DNA from 4 places in the Sulfuriflexus sp. genome. Region 2 is predicted to be linked to each of the others. Evidence: predicted binding sites of a transcription regulator. Region 2 holds the regulator's gene; each other region holds the start of a gene.
The links. Region 2 encodes sigma-54, which starts transcription at its own class of promoters, with help from an activator protein. Its sites were predicted from a motif close to TGGCANGNTNCNTGCTT; they were not measured.

Region 1 (4,055 bases), on a different contig from region 2:
GGCCAAGCTTCTCGATGGCGCTCTCGAGCAGAAGGGCGTCGTCAGGCCGTAGCCGGCAACAGGTGTCAATTTCCTTGTTGCTGAGGGTATGGTTGGTCTTGCCGCAACGCTGCAGCTGGCGTTGCCGCGCCGCCTGTACCCGCGCCCGTACCGAGGCACTGTTTTCCCCCGGCTCGCTATTATGCAGATGTTCGTGCTTGAGGCGCGGCACCTCGATATGCATATCGATGCGATCCAGCAGTGGCCCGGAAATCCGTGCCCGGTAACGCATGACCTGTTCCACGCTGCAATGGCAGCGCCCGGCCGGGTCACCGAGATAGCCACAGGGGCAGGGGTTCATTGCGGCAATAAGCTGAAAGCGCGCAGGAAACTCAGCCTGCCGCGCGGCGCGCGAGATCGAGATATAGCCACTCTCGAGCGGTTCGCGCAACACCTCGAGCACGCGCCGCTCGAATTCAGGCAACTCATCAAGAAACAGGATGCCATGATGGGCGAGCGAGATCTCGCCGGGGCGGGGCTGGCTGCCACCACCCACGAGTGCCACCGCCGAGGCGGTGTGATGCGGAGAACGGAAGGGCCGCTGACGCCAGAGGTCGGGGTCGAAACCCTGCGAGCTGACAGACAACACCGCCGCGGATTCAAGGGCCTCGTCCTCGCTCATGTCCGGCAGAATACCGGGCAGGCGTTTCGCCAGCATGGTCTTGCCGGTGCCGGGCGGGCCGATCATGATCAGGTTATGGCCCCCGGCGGCGGCGATCTCCAGCGCCCGCCGGGCATGATGCTGGGCGCGCACCTCGGCAAGGTCATCAGTGTGAAGCGGCTGACAGTTATCGGGCCGGCCGTGCCGGGCGGGCAGTCGTGCTGTGCCGTTCAGGTGCGCACAGACCTCGAGCAGGTGTTGCGCTGAATATTGCCTGGCATCCTGGATGAGGCTGGCCTCGGCGGCGTTTTCAGCGGGCAGGATAAGCTGGCGACGCGCCTGGTGGGCGGCAATGGCGATAGGCAGGGCACCGCGTATGGAGCGCAACTGTCCGGTCAGTGCCAGCTCACCGCTGAATTCATAATCAGCAAGCTCGGGGGCCTCGAGCTGGCCCGAGGCGTGGAGGATACCGAGTGCGATAGCGAGATCGAAGCGCCCGCCCTGCTTGGGCAGGTCGGCCGGTGCCAGGTTGATAGTGATGCGGCGTGCCGGGAAGTCAAAATTGGAGTTGATTATCGCGCTGCGCACGCGCTCCTTGCTCTCGCGAACCTCGGTTTCAGCCAGCCCCACAATCGAGAGCGCGGGCAGACCATTGGAGATGTGGATTTCAACACTGACCAGCGGTGCGGTGATACCGGCCGCAGCGCGGCTGTAGACAATAGCAAGCGACATACCTGACTTCCTTGTTCGTTAGCACAAGCATCCTGCCCATGCGGTTTATGTCTTGTTTTCGAGTTCCTGCAAACGTGTTATCAGCGCCTCGAGCTTTTCCCGGGTACGGGCCAGCACGGCAGCCTGAACATCAAATTCTTCACGAGTAACCAGGTCCATACGCGACACAGCAGCAGAAATGGCCAGACGCAGGGTCTCGTCGAAGTCTTCGCGCGCCGTTGCCAGGCCGTCCGGCAGGGACTCGCGTAACTGGCGTGTCAGATCATCTATAAGGTTACGTGTTTCGTTCATAAGTCCATCCAGTGTGACTGATGCCCAAGTGTAACCAAAAAATCTGGACAGTGACGATTATTTCAGCACCAAAACGGGGCACCAATATTGTGCACTGAGATTTATTGGTGCAGGTATTTCCCCATATGGCGTCCAGTGAATTGGATAACTTATTGTAATTATTAAAAAATAATTACTTGGCATAGCTTGTGCAATTAGCAGTGCAAGTGGTAAACGACTTCCACCCGGTTTCATTTGGCAGACCCTAATTTTATCAAAAGCGTCAGGAGATAGAGACATGAAAAAGACATTAACAAGCATTGCGGCAGCAACCCTCATGGCCGGCTCAGGCCTGGCTATGGCCGAGGTGGAGTTCAGCGGCAATGTGGCATTAACAACCGACTATGTATTCCGCGGCATTTCCCAGACAGATGGCCCGGCCGTTCAGGGCGGATTCGATATGGCCGTATCAAACGGCCTGTATGCCGGTATCTGGGCATCCAACCTGGACTTTGGTGACGATGCCGATATCGAGGTCGACTACTACGCCGGTTTCGCTGGTGAGCTTAGCAACAAGCTCGGTTATGACGTCGGCGTGATCTATTACGACTACCCGAGCTCTGATGCCGCCAGGGCAGGAGATTACGATTTTACCGAAGTCTATGGTTCCCTGTCTTATGACTTCGGCCCGGCCGCGGTCAGTGCCGGCCTGAACTACTCGAGTGACTTCTTCGGCGGCACCGGCGACGCGACCTACACCACCGTGGGCGTGGACATTCCGCTGATGAACGATTTCGCCCTGGGCCTGCACTACGGCTTCCAGGATATCGATGATGGTCAGGATTACGACGACTGGAAGGTCGGTCTGAGCAAGTCGATGGGCGGCTTTGATTTTGCCCTCGATTACACCGATACCGATCTGAATGACAGTACGAATTGTGGTAATGCAAATATTTGTGATGACCGCTTCATCTTCACCGTTGCAAAGAGCTTCTAAACATTAGCCATGCTTGAGCCCCGCTTGCTGCAAGTGGGGCCAACCGGCAGGAGGAATAAAAATGAAATTAGTAAGCGCAATTATTAAACCCTTCAAGCTCGATGATGTGCGGGAAGCGCTATCCGAAATCGGCGTGCAGGGGATAACAGTTACAGAAGTAAAGGGGTTCGGTCGTCAGAAGGGGCACACCGAGTTATACCGCGGGGCGGAATATGTCGTCGATTTTCTGCCCAAGGTGAAGCTTGATGTCGCCATCAATGATGATCTGGTTGAACAGGTGCTTGAGGCCATTTCAAAGGCTGCCAATACCGGCAAGATCGGTGACGGCAAGATCTTTGTCTTTGACCTGGAGCAGGCCGTCCGCATCCGTACTGGCGAGTCCGGTCCGGAAGCGCTTTAACAACAGGAGTAAGCAAGATGGAAAATAATATTTTTGAATTGCAGTATGCCATCGATACCTTTTACTTCCTGGTATGCGGCGCGCTGGTAATGTGGATGGCAGCAGGTTTCTCGATGCTGGAGGCGGGCCTGGTCCGGTCCAAGAACACAACGGAAATCCTGACCAAGAACGTCGTCCTGTTTGCGATTGCCTGTACGGCATACATGGTTGTCGGTTACGAGATTATGTATGACGGTGGCCTGTTCCTTGAAGGCATCGCCGGTGGCGAAAACCTGACCAAGGATGCGCTTGCCGCATCGGCGGCAAACGGCTTCGGTGGGGATTCGGTATATTCCAGCGCCTCTGACTTTTTCTTCCAGGTGGTGTTCGTGGCAACCGCCATGTCTATCGTCTCTGGTGCCGTTGCCGAGCGCATGAAGCTGTGGGCCTTTATCCTGTTCGCCGTTGTCATGACTGCCTTCATCTACCCGATGGAAGGTGCCTGGACATGGGGTGGCAAGTCAGTATTCGGCATGTTCAGCCTGGGTGATGATTTCGGCTTCTCCGACTTTGCAGGTTCAGGCATTGTGCACATGGCCGGTGCTGCAGCCGCACTCGCCGGGGTACTGTTGCTTGGCCCGCGCAAGGGCAAGTACGGCCCAGACGGACACGTCAATGCGATTCCAGGTGCCAACCTGCCGCTGGCCACGCTGGGGACCTTCATCCTCTGGATGGGCTGGTTCGGCTTTAACGGCGGTTCGGTGCTGAAGCTGGGTGATATGGCAAGCGCCAACTCCGTGGCCATGGTGTTCCTGAACACGAATGCCGCTGCCGCCGGTGGTGTCATTGCCGCGCTCATCATCGCCAAGCTCATGTTCGGCAAGGCCGACCTGACCATGGCCCTGAACGGTGCCCTGGCTGGCCTGGTCGCCATCACTGCCGAGCCTTCCACACCAACCGCGCTGTCTGCCACCCTTATCGGTGCTGCCGGTGGTGCTCTGGTCGTGTTCTCGATTGTCGCTCTCGACAAGATGAAG
Region 2 (4,055 bases):
ACGTGCTCGAGCTTGAGCTTTTTACGATGCCTCTCGAACAGGGTTTTGACAGAGATACTCTTGGTCATATCATTCCGCGGCGGGTTGCCAGTCAGTAATCAGATTATATAGTTCTTCCTCGCTCTGCGCGTGACGTAGTTGTGCACAGAATGGCTCATCGCTGAACATCTTTGCCAGGTGGGCAAGGATTTGCAGGTGTTCCTCGGTCGACTCAACAGGGACCAGAAGGCCGAACAGAAGGTCAACCGGTTGGCCATCAATGGCATCGAAATCGATGCCTTGAGACAGATGGATAAAGGCTCCAATGGCCTTGTTGCCGGTCGCGATGCGACCATGTGGTATGGCCACACCATGGCCAAGGCCAGTACTACCCAGGCGTTCACGCGATAGCAGGCTATCGAAGATCTCACCCTGGGTAAGACTGGCATCGGCATTCAGCATGAGTGCACTGACTTCCTCCAATGCACGTTTCTTACTTGCCGGACTCGCTGCACAACTGATGCGGTCTGCTGTAAGGATATCGCTGATTTTCATATTACCTCGATTATTCTTGGTTATTCAGTTTCCTGAGGTTCCTGGATTTCCTGATCCTTCAGGCTGTTTCTGGCACGATGGTCAGTGGCTTTTTCCTTGTGCTTGATAATCTGCCGATCAAGCTTGTCGGTCAGTGAATCGATCGCAGCGTACATGTCTTCATCAACAGATTCCGCAAACAGGTTGTGGCCCGCTATATGGACAGTGGCTTCGGCTTTCTGGCGGAGTTTTTCTACACTTAGAATAACGTGCGTGTTGGTGACATTGTCAAAGTGACGCTCAAGGCGTTCAAACTTGGTGTTCACATAATCACGCATCGAGTCAGTGATGTCGATGTGATGTCCAGTGAGGTCGATTTGCATAATAGTGCTCCTCTGGTTTAGTGCTGATGCGAGATTACATCAGCCGTTTACGTTCATTGGAAGGCGGGATCGACATGGCTTCCCGGTACTTTGCGACCGTGCGTCGAGCCACGTTAATACCCTGTTGTTCAAGTAGCGAAGCGATCTTGTTATCACTTAATGGTTTTTTCGGTTCTTCTGCCGCGACAAGTTTTTTTATCAGGGCGCGGATTGCTGTCGAAGAGCATTCGCCGCCGCTGGCGGTACTGACATGGCTGGAAAAAAAGTATTTCAGCTCAAAGATGCCACGTGGTGTGTGCATATACTTGCGCGTGGTTACACGGGAAATTGTCGATTCATGCATCTCTACCGCCTCGGCGACATCATGCAGCACCAGCGCCTTCATGGCCTCTTCGCCATGCTCAAGAAAGCCTCGCTGATGTTCAACGATACAGGTCGCCACCTTGAGCAGGGTTTCATTACGGCTTTGCAGACTCTTTAATAACCAGCGTGCCTCCTGCAGGTTATCCTTCAGGAAATTGTTGTCCTCGCTGTTATCGGCGCGACGGATCATGCTGGCATAAAGGCTGTTGATACGCAGTTTGGGCGCGACATCCGGGTTTAGTTCAACCCGCCACACGCCCTTGTACTTGCGGACATAAACATCAGGAACGATGTATTCGGTGCGCTGGCTGGAAAGGTGACTGCCGGGGCGAGGGTTCAGCGAACGAATCAATGCGATGACCTGTTGCATGTCCGTTTCAGCCAGCTTCATGCGCCGCATCAGTTGCGTATAATCATGGGCGGCCAGCAGGTCGAGGTGTTCGGCGACAACGTGTATGGCCTGTTCGCGCCAGGGTGTTGCCGGGTCGAGCTGGCGTAACTGCATGAGCATGCATTCACCAAGGTTGCGGCTGGCGACACCCGGCGGGTCAAAGTTCTGTACCTGGCGCAAGACGGCCTCGACCTCATCGAGTTCGAGTTCGGGCAAGTCTTTCTGCAAACTTTCAAACAGGTCTTCGGTGCTGCTTTCCAGGTAACCGTCTTCGCCGACGGCGTCGATGATCGCGGTGGCGATAGTTGTATCGGTTTCCGAAAAGGGGGTCATGTTCATTTGCCAGCTCAGATGATCATGCAGGTCTTGTTCGTCATCACTGTTGATCTCGAATTCACGCTGGCTGAACTCGGCGTTGGCAGCGCCACTGGACTGGTAAGTACCGGTTTCGTAAATGTCATCCCAGGCGGTGTCGACGGGCAGGTCATCCGGTATATCGGTTTGCTGCATGGCCTTGTCGGTATCGGTGGTAGCGAGATTTTCCTGGGCAGAGGCTTTTTCCTTCTCGCCGTTGCTGTCGTTTTGCGGATTAGCGGGTCCCTCTTCGCTATCGCCTTCGGCGATCTCGAGCATCGGGTTGCTTTCGAGGGCCTCCTGGATCTCTGAACTCAGCTCCAGTGACGACAACTGCAACAGCCGAATGGCTTGCTGCAGCTGGGGAGTCATGGTCAGGTTCTGACCCAGACGAAGCTGGATGGACTGCTTCATGTATGGTTCGAGTCTTTCATTAGAGGCGATGTATTATCTACCTGACATTCTAGCGCAACATCTGTGCCAGTACAGGGGCTTTCGGGCCTAAAGTGTAAAATGTTGTCCCAGGTAGACTTCGCGCACCTGTTTATTGGCCAGCAGGTCTTCCGGTGCACCCTCGGCGATGATTTCGCCGGCGTTCATGATGTAGGCACGTTCACAGATCCCCAGGGTTTCGCGCACGTTATGGTCCGTAATCAAAACACCAATGCCAAGATCCCGTAAGTGTTTGATAATAGAGTTTATATCGACGACAGAGAGCGGGTCTACGCCGGCAAAGGGTTCATCAAGGAGGATAAAGTGCGGGCGTGTGGCCAGGGCACGGGCAATCTCGACCCGGCGGCGTTCCCCCCCGGAGAGGCTCATGCCCAGGTTGTCGCGGATATGCGAGATATGCAGGTCGCGCAGGAGTTCCTCGGTCTCGATGTCGATTTGCTCGGTGGATAAATCCGGCATTGACTGCAGGATGGCGCGGATATTGTCTTCGACACTGAGTTTGCGGAAGACAGAGGCCTCCTGGGGCAGGTAACCGATACCGAGACGGGCACGACGGTGCATCGGCAAGCGACTGATGTCGGCATCGTCGAGAAAGATATGCCCGGTATCGGCTGCGATCAGGCCGACTACCATGTAAAAACTGGTTGTTTTGCCCGCGCCGTTCGGGCCGAGCAGGCCGACGACCTCGCCGCTCCTGATCTGCAGGGTGACATCGTTCACTACTTTCCGCGAACGGTAGCTCTTGAACAGGTTTTCGGCGCGCAGGCTACTCATTGCTTGCCGTCTTTCTTGCCCGGTTGCAGGGTCATTTGTACGCGACCCTTCTTGCCTTCGCCATCGTCAGTCTTGCCACCGCGTGCCTCGACCGTGTCACGTTTGGAATCATAGACAATATGCTCGCCGCGGAAGATATCCCCTCCCTGAATGACATTGCCCTGACGGCGGATGATAAGGACTTCCTTGAGCGCATCATAAAACAGTTCCCGGCCCTCGGCGACGACGTCATCGGGCTTGCCATCGGGGCGTTGCTGAAAATGCGCGAGGTTGCCGGTCGAGTGAATCTTGTCGAGGTCTTTTTGCTCATCACGATAGACCACCACCACGTCACCCTTGATGAGTATACTGCCGCGGGTCATAACCACGTTGCCGCGGAAGGTGCTGACACCTTTCTCATCATCGATGTCGACCCGGTCAGCCTCAATCTTCATGGGGTGATCCTTGTCGGTACTCAGGGCCAGGGCCTGCAGTGGCAGACACAGGCAAACCAGCAGGAAAACGAGATATTGTTTAATTTTCATAATGGGCCCGTACATCATCAAGCAGTTGTAATTGTCCCGTGCGCACATAGGCGCGCATGCCAACAGCAGTGGTTTTGCGGTTTTCACTTATCATAGTGACAGGTTGATCGGTTTCGGCAAAGTCTGTTTTCGGGTGAATGCGTAACCTGTCCGTGTACAGGGTAACAGGCCGGTTATTCGGGCCACTATGGCGTTCAATAATGACATTACCACTAAGCAGTACCAGCTCATTATCCGCGGCCACCCAGCCCCGTTCGGAGCGTACGATCCATGGTTTGCCGGCTTCACGATACAGGGTCA
Region 3 (4,055 bases), on a different contig from region 2:
TCACCGACATGCGCCTGCCGGACGGCGATGGCATCGACCTCGTGCGCCACATGCAGCAACTGCACGCGAATGTCCCGGTGGCGATGATTACCGCGCACGGCAACATGGAACTGGCGATTACCGCGCTCAAGGCCGGCGCCTTCGACTTTGTCTCCAAACCGGTCGACCTGGGCGCGTTACGCAAGCTCGTCAACACGGCCCTGAAGCTGTCACACAAGACGCATAACAAAGCCCCTGACCGGTCTGCCAATCAACCTGACGCGGCCGCGGAATCTGCCACGCTGCAACTGCTCGGCGATGCCGACATCATCCAGCGCACCCGCGAGACCATCAAGAAGCTCGCCCGCAGCCAGGCGCCCGTATATATCAGCGGTGAATCCGGCAGCGGCAAGGAACTCGTCGCTCGCCTGATCCACGAACTCGGCCCGCGCGCCGACAGGGCCTTTGTGCCGGTGAACTGCGGCGCCATCCCGCAGGACCTGATGGAAAGCGAGTTCTTCGGCCATAAAAAGGGCAGTTTCACTGGCGCGGTGAGCGACAAGACCGGCCTCTTCCAGGCCGCTGATGGCGGCACCCTGTTTCTCGACGAAGTGGCCGAGCTGCCCCTGCACATGCAGGTCAAGCTACTACGCGCCATCCAGGAAAAGTCCGTGCGCCCGGTCGGCGAACAGCGCGAGACCCCGGTCGATGTGCGTATCCTCAGCGCCACCCACAAGGACCTGGCCGCGCTGGTCAGCGAAGGCAGCTTCCGCCAGGATCTGTTCTACCGCATCAATGTTATCCAGTTAGCCGTGCCCAGCCTGCGCGAACGCAGCGGTGACATTCCCCTGCTCGCCGGGCACATTCTCGGCAAGCTGGCCGCTGAAATGGGCCTGGCCACGCCCCGGCTCACCCCCGAGGCGCTGGACGTCCTGGCCGGGTATCCCTTTCCCGGCAATGTCCGTGAACTGGAGAACATCCTCGAGCGCGCCATGACCCTGTGCGAGGGAGAAGCCATTGAGGTCGCCGACCTGCACCTGCCTGCGGCCCATACACCCACTGCCGCCGACGAAAGCCTGCTCATGGCCGACCTGGATGGCGAAATGCCGCTGACGGATTACCTCGATTCAATCGAGAAGGACGCCATCCAGCAGGCCCTGGAACAGTCCCGTTTCAACAAGACCGCGGCGGCGAAAAGGCTCGGCATCACCTTCCGCGCCCTGCGCTACCGGCTGAAGAAGCTCGGCCTCGAAGAATAGCCACCCATAATCGTAGGTCGGCTTAGGAACCGGAGGTGACGTGACCGTAGCGCAGCGTAGAAAATACTTGATGAAACGCTGAAAGCGGTTCTGAAGTGAAGCCGACGTGCCCATGTGAAGAAATGCGTCGGATTACGCTGCGCTAATCTGACCTACAAAACTACAGAACTGACGCTCAGCGTCACATTCTGCCCTGCAGGTTTCACTGGCAAGGAAAAATACCGGCATCCAGATGCCAAAACCGCATCCAACCCATCACGACAAACAAATAATTTACACCAATATTTCAATTACTTAGTCTACCACAGGTCGGGTGAGCACCTGCCAACCACCCGTTTGGCACAGCCCTTGCTCCAGTTACGGGTAAGTGATGAAACAGCGCCGCTGTTAACGCGCCAATTCAGAACACGACAACCCAAACAACTGAATTTTCAGGAGAGCATAATGAAAAACGTACAACAAGGTTTTACACTGATTGAATTGATGATCGTTGTCGCGATTATCGGTATTCTCGCCGCCATCGCCATCCCTGCTTATCAGGATTACACTATTCGCGCAAAAATCACTGAGGGGGTAGGGGCACTGGCTGCAGCAAAAACTTCAGTCTCTGAGTACTATATCTCTGAGGGTGGAATGCCTGCAACTGCTGCTCAAGCTGGTGTCAATACTGGCGCTATCGGTGATTATGTCGCGGGTGTCGCTTACACGCAAACAAGTACCACAGTAGGTGTTGTCCAGGTAACACTCGCCGCCTCAGGTCTCGGTACTGCAAATGGCACAACGTTTAAATTGACCGGTACAGGTAGTGCCCAAGGCGTCTCATGGGATTGTTCGAAAACTACTACGCCCGAAAAATTCTTGCCGGCGAATTGCCGATAATAAACCTGAGGAATTACGGATAATCCTGTAATTCTGAAAGCACTTAGGTATTAGCACAAATAGGCCCCTCGTTATGAGGGGCCTATTTTATTTGGCTATTTATTATAAACAAAAGGTTCACAAGCACGAACCCCAAAACCCCCTATCTAATCGGCTTATAAGGCATGGCTACAACAAATCCAAACTATACTCAGTGGCCTTATACGCCCGCTCCTTCATGAGGCCTGCCCGCCAATGCTGGCGCCGCCAATCGGGGCAAATAATTTCGGAAGAGACCACTCCGGCAGCCCCTTTGTTTATGCCTGCATCAGTACATTAACGAAAGCCAGTACACCGGATAAAACGTACTCTTTTCACCGGCGCTTACTGGTAATAGCATCTTACCCTCATATATACTGTCATAATGCCGACGTTGACCAGACCCCGGGCGGGCTCAAGACAAGTTACAGCCACCATGCATAACAATAAAACACGGCTTCCTCACCTAAACAGCAAGCTCCTCTTGTTAATTGTGCTACTACTGACCATCGCCCTCTACTTGCCCGGGCTTAACGGGCCCTTCCTACTCGATGACTTTACAAACACCCTTCAGCTCAGAATGGCCGAACTGAACTGGCAACAACTCTTACCCTTGTCCTTTTCACTGGAAAACGGCCCGCTTCTACGCCCACTGGCCAATGCCAGCTTCGCTCTGAATTTTATCTTTTTTGGTGAAGACCCCTTAAGCTTCAAGGTCACCAACCTAGCGCTGCATTTATTTACCGGCATTCTACTTTACCTAGTCGGCAAGAATATTCTCCACCGCTGCCTGCAGGGCAGGCCCGGCGAAAAATGGGCCAGTTCAATCGCACTCGTTGCCGCTTCAGTATGGTTACTCCACCCCTTGCATGTCAGCACGGTGCTCTATGTCGTGCAACGCATGGCCCAGCTTTCAACCCTGTTCACCCTGCTTGCAGTCCTGGCCTATATCTATGGCCGTGAACGCATCAGTCAAGAAAAAAGGTTTGCCTATACCCTTATTCTACTGGGCTATTTTATATTTGGCCTGCTGGGGATGTTCTCGAAAGAGACTACGGTACTCCTGCCCGGTTATATCCTGCTCATCGAGGTATTCGTATTCAGATTTCGCACACCTGCCACACAGGCAGGGGTTCGTGATACCCGATTCCTGACCACTTTCGGCATGATTACCATACTGCCCATTGCGCTTGGCTTGGCTGTTTATATTTTAAAAAATGATACCTTTCTTGCCGGTTACATACACCGCGACTTTTCTCTGGGGGAACGCTTGTTGACAGAAAGCCATGTCCTCTGGGGTTATATAAAACAATATTTCTCTCCACAATTATCCGAGATGGCATTGCACCATGATGGCTACCCCGTCACCTCCACTTTCGATACCCTGACCATCCTCGCCATTACCGGTTTGCTGGGGCTTGCCATCACGGGTCTACTGCTCGTCAGAAAAGAACCCGTCATTGCCTTGGGTATTTTCTGGTTCCTGTTATCCCACGCACTTGAATCCACGGTTTTTCCACTAGAGATCAAGTTTGAACATAGAAACTATACAGCGATGTATGGTCTGCTTCTGGCCGCTATCTATGGACTTTACCGTTTCACTGCCTCCACAAGCTATGCGCTATATGCCAAGGGCTTTCTGGGCATGTTTATGTTACTACTATCCTTCCAGACCTTTAGCCGTAGCAGTATATGGGCCACCGAGGATACGCTATTCCAGTTTGAAGCCCAATTTCAGCCCAATTCGTACCGCTTGATTAACTGGGAAATAAATGCGCACCTGCGCAACAGAAACTTTGCAGCCGCACGGGAAAAGACCGCACATCTACGAAATATCCACCCATGGGATGCGGCCGCCCCCCTACAAGACATCATTATCGATTGCGTAGAAATATCTTATTCCAATAATGCCAAAACCAT
Region 4 (4,055 bases), on a different contig from region 2:
CGGTTTCATGCCGAAGAGCAGCGTCTCGAGGACCGGCGGGAGCAAAACGAGAACGACGAGCGTGCCCAGCACCGGCGCAGCGACTTCAACAATTACTGAATAATCACGCACCACGCGGTTGTTGGCACACTCCTTGCTCCTTCCTGGGTAGAGAATATTTCAGGTGAGCACCGGAGTAAGACGATGTCTGATCAATTGCCGTTAAAAGTTGCCCCCAGCCCGGCGCCAGGTAATCATAAGGCCCCGGCGAGCGTGCTGAAAAGTGACGTAAGTGCGGATAAAAAAAGCCAATTTGGTGGCGTCCTCTCAAGCCAGGTGCAGCAACAGGGCAAAGAAAATACCGGGCCAGTCGCAGCCGACAGCAAGCTTTCCCCGGTAACGGCGAAAGCGGGGTTGCCGCAGGACGGCAAGGCCTTGCCATTACCGTTGCCGGAAAGCGCCGAGCAGCTTGAAGGGTTACTCGGTGACGCAGACCTTGAATTGGCGACCGAGGCGCTGGAGGTTAGTGCTGAAGCATCGCTGGAAACGGAGATCGTCCCCGAGGGTGATGAGAGTATCGCACTGGCCAGCCCCGTGGTGGTCGTGGACAGCAGGCCGGTAGCACCGGGCAGGCCGGAGACGGGGACCGACAAAACGACCCCGCCACCGACGCTGGCCGAAACCCTTGCCAGGCTTGCCCCCGTCTCGCCGGCGATAGAGGGCGAGGCCGCTGCTGACACCGCCCAGGCCCAGGCGGCACTGCAGTTACAGGCAGCCGAGTCACGGGAAGGCAAGGTTATTTCGCTGGTTAGCCGTGGCGATACTGAGAAACCCCCGCTGCAGATGGCCCAGGCCAACAAACTCATTGAGCAGTTCACTGAATTCAATGGCCGCCAGACGACGGCCACCAATCTTGCCAGCCCGGTCTCCGCAGGCAGCCCGGTGACGACCTCCGGCACGGCCACCACTTCCGCTACCGGCCTGCAACAGGTGAGCATTGATGTCCCCGTGCAGCATCAGCAGTGGCAACGCGCCTTTGCCGAGCGGGTGGTCTGGTCTGTGGGGAATAACCAGTCTGTACAGGTCCGTGTCAATCCGGCTGAGCTTGGGCCGATTGATATCCAGGTGAATGTGAGCAAGGAACAGACCAACATTACCTTTAATACTGTCCATGCAACGACACGCGAGACAATTGAACTGGCCATACCGAGGTTGCGGGAAATGCTGGCCAATGAAGGCCTCAATCTGGGCGATGTTGATGTGCGTCATCAGGACAGCTCCGCGGGTGGGCAGGCGGCTGCGCATGATCAGGGTAACGGTACGGAACGCAATGCCGGGCCGGGTAACCTCGAGTCACTGGCAGAAGGTCATGCCGAGGTTATGCTGCATCCGGTGATGATCAGCGAGCGCGCCGTCGACTATTACATCTGAATAACGGTTCTTCAGCCCCCGATAATCAGTAGCTTGGCGAATTTTTAACCACCGGTGTCATGTTTTTGTCGGCCCCGGTCATTGACCCGGCCGGAGACGGTCTCGCGGCGAGCCGTTTTTACCGCGCTTAACTGGCTGTTTTACATGCGTAACTTCCTGCCTGGCGCAGGATTCCTCACATTGTCCCTCACCTTCGATCCGGCTACCTCGCGGTGGCATGCGTCTTGCTACATCAGTGACCAGAAGGACGAGGAGTCACATTTATGGCAATTGACGAAGAAGATCTGGAACTTGGCGATGACGATGGCAAGCCGGTCAAATCAGGCAAGCTAAAGATAATCATTATTGTGTTGGTGGTGCTGGTCCTGATGGGGGCATCCATCGGCGGCACGCTGTACTTCCTCGGTGGGGCCGACGAGGAAGCAGTCGCAGAAGACACTGCTGGCAAGACCGCGAACAAAAAGGCGCAGGCCAAAGATGCCGGCAACACGAAGGTTATCTACCATCCCTTCGATCCACCTTTCGTGGTGAACTTTGAAGACAAGGGTGTGGTGCGCTTCCTGCAAATCGGCCTGAGTGTCATGACGCACGATGAAGCAGTGGTAGAGAGTCTGAAACAGCATGACCCGGTTATACGCAATAACCTGGTGCTGTTGTTCAGCAGCCAGAGCTTCAAGGACCTGAGTTCGCGCGAGGGCAAGGAAAAGCTTCGCACGGAAACCCGCAAGGAAATCCAGTCGGTTCTGCAGAAGTACACCGATGACAAGGGTATTCAGGAAGTCTTCTTCACCAGTTTTGTGATTCAGTAGCCATGTCTGTCAACGATTTACTCTCGCAGGAAGAGATTGATGCACTGTTGCACGGCGTATCAAATGGCGATGTCGAGACAGACGGTGACGATGGTGGCGATGACGGTTCAACCCGTTCATACAACTTTGCGGTTGAAGACCGCATCGTACGCGGCCGCCTGCCCACGCTGGAAATGATCAACGAACGTTTTGCCCGCCTGTTCCGTGCCAGCCTCTTCAATCTGCTGCGTCGTTCTGCCGAGATATCGGTCGGCAGTGTGCAGATGATGAAGTTTTCCGAATATATTCACAGCCTGTATGTGCCGACCAGCCTGAACCTGGTGAAGATGGCGCCGTTGCGGGGTACGGCATTGTTTGTCCTTGACCCCAAGCTGGTGTTTATCCTGGTGGATAATTTCTTCGGTGGTGTGGGACGACACGCGAAGATAGAAGGTCGCGAATTCACGCCGACAGAACTGCGCATTGTGCAGGTGGTGCTGGCGGATATCTTCAAGAGCCTGGCTAGCGCATGGAAACCGGTATTTGATATTGACTATGAGTACCAAAGCTCTGAAGTCAATCCGCAGTTTGCGAATATTGTCAGCCCGACCGAGGTTGTCGTATTAACCAAGTTTACCATTGAGCTTGACGGCGGCGGCGGTGACCTGCACATCACGATGCCTTATTCCATGCTGGAACCTATTCGGGAACTCCTCGATGCCGGCGTGCAGAGTGACCGCGCAGAAACGGATACGCGCTGGATAACCGCGCTCCGCGAGGAAATAAAAAGTGCCCGGGTAGATCTGAACTGCCAGCTGGCTGAAGCAGAACTTACCCTCCAGGAAATCATTGATATGAAACCTGGCGACATTATCCCTATCGATATGCCGAAGACGGTGTTACTCCGCTCGGGTGGTATTCCCATATTACGTGGGACCTATGGTGAGGCACATGGCAATAAGGCCGTGAAGATTACCCGTCCGGTTGAGAGGCCGGAAAGTAAACAACTTGTTGAATTGATACCGAAGAAGGACGTGTCGAATGAATGATACAACTGACGAGAACAGTCAACCGACTGAGGATGCTGAGGATATGGCCGCCGCCGCGGCCTCGACGGATGAGGCGGTCCCGACAGATGCCCCGGCGGCTCCTGTAGATCATTTGCAGGATGATGCTGCCGAGGTAACCGATGAGGATGCCAATATCGAAGTGATTCTGGATATCCCGGTTACCATCGCCATGGAGATTGGCCGTACCACCATCAGTATCCGCAACCTGTTGCAGTTAAACCAGGGTTCCGTGGTTGAACTGGACCGGCTTGCCGGGGAGCCAATGGATGTCATGGTAAACGGTACACTGATCGCGCACGGCGAAGTCGTGGTCGTGAATGACAAATTCGGGATCCGCCTGACTGATGTGGTGAGTGCCGCCGAACGACTGAAGAAACTCAAATAAGTATCGCCTGCATGACTATTCGAAATAAGCGTTTGCCGGGTTTGTTGTTCAGCCTTTTCTTTGCGACAGGCGCTATTGCCGCGGAAGTGACCGGCAAGACAGAAAAGCTGGCCGGCCGGGTCAATGTTGAACCACTCTCGGGCGGCAGCATGGCACAAGTGGCTCTCGGCTTGTTGTTTGTCCTGTTGCTGGTGATCGGGGTTGCCTGGTTATTAAAGCGCGTCGGTGGCTTTGCTGTTACCGGTAACGGTGCGTTAAAGATCCTGGGTGGTCTCTCCATGGGGGCACGTGAGCGCGTTGTCCTCATGCAGGTCGGAGAAAAGCAGATACTGCTGGGTGTCAGCCCCGGGCGTATCCAGACTCTGCATGTGCTCGATAAGCCGATCGATGTCGATGACAAGG

Region 1: the regulator sigma-54 is predicted to act here: its motif matches at 1,841-1,857, upstream of RQ738_RS01225 (TorF family putative porin).
Region 3: the regulator sigma-54 is predicted to act here: its motif matches at 1,576-1,592, upstream of RQ738_RS07180 (pilin).
Region 4: the regulator sigma-54 is predicted to act here: its motif matches at 1,624-1,640, upstream of fliL (flagellar basal body-associated protein FliL).

The regions. Positions count from the first base shown of each region.
Region 1 is NZ_JAVVES010000004.1:41,782-45,836, reverse strand. Features, by position in the region: gene RQ738_RS01235 (YifB family Mg chelatase-like AAA ATPase) at 1-1,372, opposite strand, end outside; gene RQ738_RS01230 (accessory factor UbiK family protein) at 1,418-1,663, opposite strand; gene RQ738_RS01225 (TorF family putative porin) at 1,941-2,639, shown strand; gene glnK (P-II family nitrogen regulator) at 2,701-3,039, shown strand; gene RQ738_RS01215 (ammonium transporter) at 3,057-4,055, shown strand, end outside.
Region 2 is NZ_JAVVES010000010.1:5,970-10,024, forward strand. Features, by position in the region: gene hprK (HPr(Ser) kinase/phosphatase) at 1-68, opposite strand, end outside; gene ptsN (PTS IIA-like nitrogen regulatory protein PtsN) at 70-534, opposite strand; gene hpf (ribosome hibernation-promoting factor, HPF/YfiA family) at 555-896, opposite strand; gene RQ738_RS02805 (RNA polymerase factor sigma-54) at 931-2,418, opposite strand; gene lptB (LPS export ABC transporter ATP-binding protein) at 2,506-3,231, opposite strand; gene lptA (lipopolysaccharide transport periplasmic protein LptA) at 3,228-3,755, opposite strand; gene lptC (LPS export ABC transporter periplasmic protein LptC) at 3,745-4,055, opposite strand, start outside.
Region 3 is NZ_JAVVES010000029.1:26,097-30,151, reverse strand. Features, by position in the region: gene RQ738_RS07185 (sigma-54 dependent transcriptional regulator) at 1-1,238, shown strand, start outside; gene RQ738_RS07180 (pilin) at 1,683-2,117, shown strand; gene RQ738_RS07175 (hypothetical protein) at 2,572-4,055, shown strand, end outside.
Region 4 is NZ_JAVVES010000018.1:31,163-35,217, reverse strand. Features, by position in the region: gene fliJ (flagellar export protein FliJ) at 1-99, shown strand, start outside; gene RQ738_RS05040 (flagellar hook-length control protein FliK) at 184-1,410, shown strand; gene fliL (flagellar basal body-associated protein FliL) at 1,674-2,219, shown strand; gene fliM (flagellar motor switch protein FliM) at 2,222-3,247, shown strand; gene fliN (flagellar motor switch protein FliN) at 3,240-3,653, shown strand; gene fliO (flagellar biosynthetic protein FliO) at 3,665-4,055, shown strand, end outside.